2 regions of the Lactobacillus sp. M44 genome follow, and region 1 is predicted to be linked to the other one. Evidence: predicted binding sites of a transcription regulator. Region 1 holds the regulator's gene; the other holds the start of a gene.

Region 1 (2,487 bases):
AATTTGCAAAGAAGCACCATATTTAATCGTTCCTGCTTTAATAGGAAGGAGTTTCATAATGGTTTTTAATAAAGTAGATTTTCCAATTCCATTAGGTCCAATAATAGCGACACGATCACCTTTATTAATCTGAAAAGAAATATCAGATAGCATAGTTTTATCTGGATAGCCTACAGATAAGTCCTTAGCAATTAATACTTCTTTTCCTGAAGGATGATCTTGTTTAAAATTAATTTTAACTTTGCCTGATCTTTTTGGAGGAGTAATGCGTTCAATTTTTTCTAATTGTTTGCGCCTACTTTGAGCTCTTTTAGTAGTTGTAGCTCGAACAATATTTTTTTGAATGAATTCTTCGTCTTTTTTTATTTGTTCTTGCTGTTTTTCATAAGCTAATTGTTGCTGTTTATCAATCAACTGCCTTTGAGATAAGTATTGAGTGTAGTTACCCTTGAATTCATTTAATTTGTTAAAGCGTAATTCCCAGATTTGAGTTGCAAAATGATCTAAGAAATATTGGTCATGTGAGACAACCAAGATTGCCCCTTGATAGTTTTTCAAAAAACTTTCTAGCCAATCTAATGTATCTAAATCTAAATAATTAGTTGGTTCATCTAGTAGCAATAATGGTGGCTTTTTTAATAGCAGTTTTACAAATGCTAGTCGAGTTTTTTCTCCTCCAGATAAGCTAGAGATTTGTTTATGCCAAGTATTTTCTGGAAAATTAAAACCATTTAAGACACTTTTGATTTGAGCTTGGTAGGTATAGCCACCATCTTGTTCAAAATCAAATTGCATTTGATCATATTTTTTCAGTAATGTAGCATCTTCTGGATTATTGGCAATTTGTTTTTGCAGTTTAGTTAAATTATGTTCACGATCAATTAATGGTTGAAAGATAGTGATCATTTCATCCCAGATATTGTTGTCTTCATTTAAATCATGTTCTTGTGCAATATAGCCAATTTGAATTCCTTTATTTACTTGAAAGGTTCCATGAGTTGGATCTAATTGTTTAGTCATGATTTTTAAAAGTGTTGTTTTTCCAGCGCCATTTGGTCCTACTAAGCCAATGCGGGCATTATCTGGAATTGAAAAATTTATATTATCAAATAATGTATGTGCTCCAAATTGTTGAGTTAGAGCCTGTCCTTGTGCGATTATCATTTTTTATTCACCTGAAAATAATTTTATCATACTTCTTTTTTTAGAGTGGATGTTGCCTTATTTGTGAAAAATGATCCTAATATTTATAAAAATGTGTCTTTGTGAATTAATTGCTTGCATAAATAGCATAAAAATAGGTATTATATTCATAATTGAATTTTAGTTCACATTCACAAATGGAGTGCATGAATTTCAAAAAAAATGGAGGAAATTATGGATAATATTAAAATCCCTAAGGCAACAGCACGTAGATTACCACTTTATTATAGGTACTTAATTTTATTAAATGAAGAAGGAAAAGACAAGGTTTCTTCTTCAGAACTGTCTGAAGCAGTTCAAGTTGATAGTGCTTCAATTCGAAGAGATTTTTCATATTTTGGCGCTTTAGGTAAGCGTGGATATGGATATGATGTTAAAAATTTATTGAACTTTTTCAAAAAAATTCTTAATCAAGATACTTTGACTAATGTTGCATTAGTTGGAGTAGGTAATTTAGGACATGCTTTATTAAATTATAATTTTAAGCGTTCAAATAATATCCGCATTTCTTGTGCATTTGATATTAATCCTGAAATTACAGGCAAAATTTTGAGTGGAGTTCCTGTATATAGTATGGCTGATATGAAACAACAAATCAGTGATCAACAAATTACTACGGCGATTTTGACTGTGCCACAAGAAAATGCACAAAAAACTGCTAATAAAATGATCGAAGCTGGAATTAAGGGAATCATGAACTTCACACCAATTAGATTGTATGCACCAGCTGATGTGAGAATTCAAAATATTGATTTGGCTACTGAATTGCAGACTTTGATTTACTTTTTGGAATCAGAAGAAAATAGGTAATCACTAAAAACCATCTGGATTTATTTCGAATGGTTCTTTTTTTGTCTAGACCAATAACATACCAATGCTAAAATATGCACTTGACCAATATCAAAAAAACTATTATTATGTCAATTGTTACAATAATTATTTAATAATCCAGTTCTTATAATTGAACTAGACCAAATATTGAAAGCGAGAAAATAATATGTGTGGAATTGTTGGTGTTGTAGGGAAACCTGCTAGAGATGTAATTTTGAATGGATTGAAAAATCTTGAATATCGAGGCTATGATTCAGCAGGAATTTATCTAAATGATTTAAATGGCAATGAATATTTAACTAAAGCCGTTGGTCGCATTAAAAATCTAGAAGATAAATTGACTCCTGATGAACAAGGTCTTACAGGAATTGGTCATACTAGATGGGCAACTCATGGCAAACCAACTGTAGATAATGCACATCCTCATTTTTCAGAAGATCGTAGATTTTATTT
Region 2 (2,487 bases), 280 kb from region 1:
TGAAAAAATAATGATTAATCCAAATACTGATGAATAATAAACAATATTATTATTAAATATTGGGATAAAGCTTTTTAGCGTGGTTAATAACGCCACGATTTCGGCGGACATAGTACAACAGCCTAAGAACCAGGTAAACACGCCTAATTCATAGCCTGTGAATCTACCAAAAGCATTATAAGAATAAATCCAAGCGGCCCCAGATGCAGAAAATCTGCTGGCTAAATCGGCATAACATAACGCAATCATACTAACTGTGATTGCGCAACAAATTAGAACTAATACACTAAGTAAGTTCATATCTTTATAAATAACTTGTGGCAATAGAAAAGCTCCGGAACCTATGATCCCGTTGATCCCAAGAAAGAACATCGCCGAAAATGAAAGTTTCTTAGGCTTAGATAAGCTATTTTTCATAGCAGTTCACCTCATAACTTTTTTATATATGCCGTTTCTCTCCCTTTAATAATACCACAGTCTAAGTGAAACGCTTAGCAATATTACAAACTAAGTGCTGCAAGTTGGATTACATGGACAGTTATTTTATATTTTAAAAATTTTTCCACCTTGAACTTTAATACTTTTCCACTTATTTGCTTTAAATAAAGTTATATTTTTCACAATATATGAAAAATAATAGCGTTTTCATTTTAAATATATCAGAATGCATGATGCTTCTGCAAAGTTTGTGCAATGAAAATATGTGAAGTTATTCTCTTTATTTTTAAAAAATATGAGTTATACTAAACATTGTAAAATATTTCACAATTAATAAAACTTAAGGGGTATGGACAATGACAGCAAAAACAATGCAACCTAAAAAACAAGTTGATGTTAATCAAATGGTTGACGAGCTAGTTAAAAAATCTCATGTTGCTCTAAATCAAATGGCAAACTTCACTCAGCAGCAAGTAGATAAAATCTGTGAAGCAATTGCAACAGCAGGTGAACAAAACAATCTAATGCTTGCCCAAATGGCAGTTGAAGAAACTGGTCGTGGTGTTGTAGAAGACAAGGCTATTAAAAATATGTTTGCAAGTGAAAACATTTGGAATTCATTGCGTCATGAAAAAACTGTTGGAATTATTGAAGAAGATAAAGAAAAGCAATTAATTAAGATTGCAGAACCAGTTGGTGTTATTGCAGGAGTAACACCTGTGACTAATCCAACTTCAACTGTAATTTTTAAATCAATGATTGCTTTAAAAACTCGCAATACAATTATCTTTGGCTTTCACCCACAAGCTCAAAAATGCTGCGTAAAAACTGCTGAAATATTGGAAGCTGCAGCAGAAAAAGCAGGTGCTCCTAAAAATAGTATTCAATGGATCGAATATCCAAGCATTGAAGCAACTAATGCATTAATGACTAATCCTGGAGTCCAAACTATTTTAGCAACTGGTGGACCTGGTATGGTAAAAGCAGCTTATTCATCTGGTAAACCTGCCTTAGGAGTAGGACCTGGTAATGGTCCATCTTATATTGAAAAGACAGCTAATATTCCAGAATCTGTATATGACATTGTTTTATCAAAGACGTTTGATAATGGTATGATTTGTGCTTCTGAAAACTCAGTTGTTGTGGATCATGAAATCTATGATCAAGTAAAAGATTTATTTAAATCATGGAATTGTTACTTCATTAAGCCAAATGAGTTAAAGAAATTCTCTGATGGATTTATTGATCCAAAGCGTGGCACAGTTCGTGGGCCAATTGCTGGTAAATCAGCATATGAAATTGCTAAAATGTGCAATATTGATGTGCCAAAAGACACTAAGATTTTGATTGCTGAGTTAGATGGTGTAGGTAAAAACTATCCATTATCTGCTGAAAAACTATCACCAGTCTTTTCACTATATAGCGCTAAGAGTCAACAAGATGCCTTTAAGATTTGTACAGATTTATTAAATTATGGTGGACGTGGCCATACTGCTGGAATTCATACTAGCGACCAAGCTTTGATCAAGAAGTTCTCACTTGCAATGTCTGCTTGCCGAATTATTGTTAACTCACCAACAGCCTTAGGTGGTGTAGGTGATTTGTACAACAACATGACACCATCTTTGACGTTGGGGACAGGATCTTATGGAGCTAATTCTTTATCACATAACATTTCAGCACAAGATTTATTAAATATTAAAGTTGTTGCAATGCGCCGTGACAATATGCAATGGATCAAGGTGCCTGCAAAGACTTACTTTGAAAAAAACGCCGCAAATTACTTACGACACATGCCAAATGTGGGTCGATTCTTTATTGTGACAGATGAAGGGGTTACAAAACAAGGCTTTGCAGATGAAATTACTGATATTATCAGTAAACGTCGTGACAATAAAGAATATGAGGTCTTCAAATTAACTGGTCCGACAACTAATGTAGTTGCTGACGGTGTACATAGAATGCAGATCTTTAAACCTGATGTTGTAATTGCATTAGGTGGTGGCGCTGTGATGGATGCAGCAAAGGCAATGCGTCTGTTTTATGAGA

What was found. The regulator Rex, encoded in region 1, represses fermentation and respiration genes when NADH is low (regulators of the CRP and FNR family bind a similar motif). The targets are predictions, from matches to a motif close to TTGTGAANTANTTCACAA.
Region 2: adhE (bifunctional acetaldehyde-CoA/alcohol dehydrogenase) is a predicted target of Rex. The motif match lies at 751-768, and genes of this name have one in related genera.

The regions. Positions count from the first base shown of each region.
Region 1 covers NZ_CM176707.1:1,416,233-1,418,719, reverse strand. Annotated here, with positions in the region: gene AC38BG_RS06870 (ABC-F family ATP-binding cassette domain-containing protein) at 1-1,164, opposite strand, end outside; gene AC38BG_RS06865 (redox-sensing transcriptional repressor Rex) at 1,378-2,013, shown strand; gene glmS (glutamine--fructose-6-phosphate transaminase (isomerizing)) at 2,201-2,487, shown strand, end outside.
Region 2 covers NZ_CM176707.1:225,883-228,369, reverse strand. Annotated here, with positions in the region: gene AC38BG_RS01225 (APC family permease) at 1-417, opposite strand, end outside; gene adhE (bifunctional acetaldehyde-CoA/alcohol dehydrogenase) at 795-2,487, shown strand, end outside.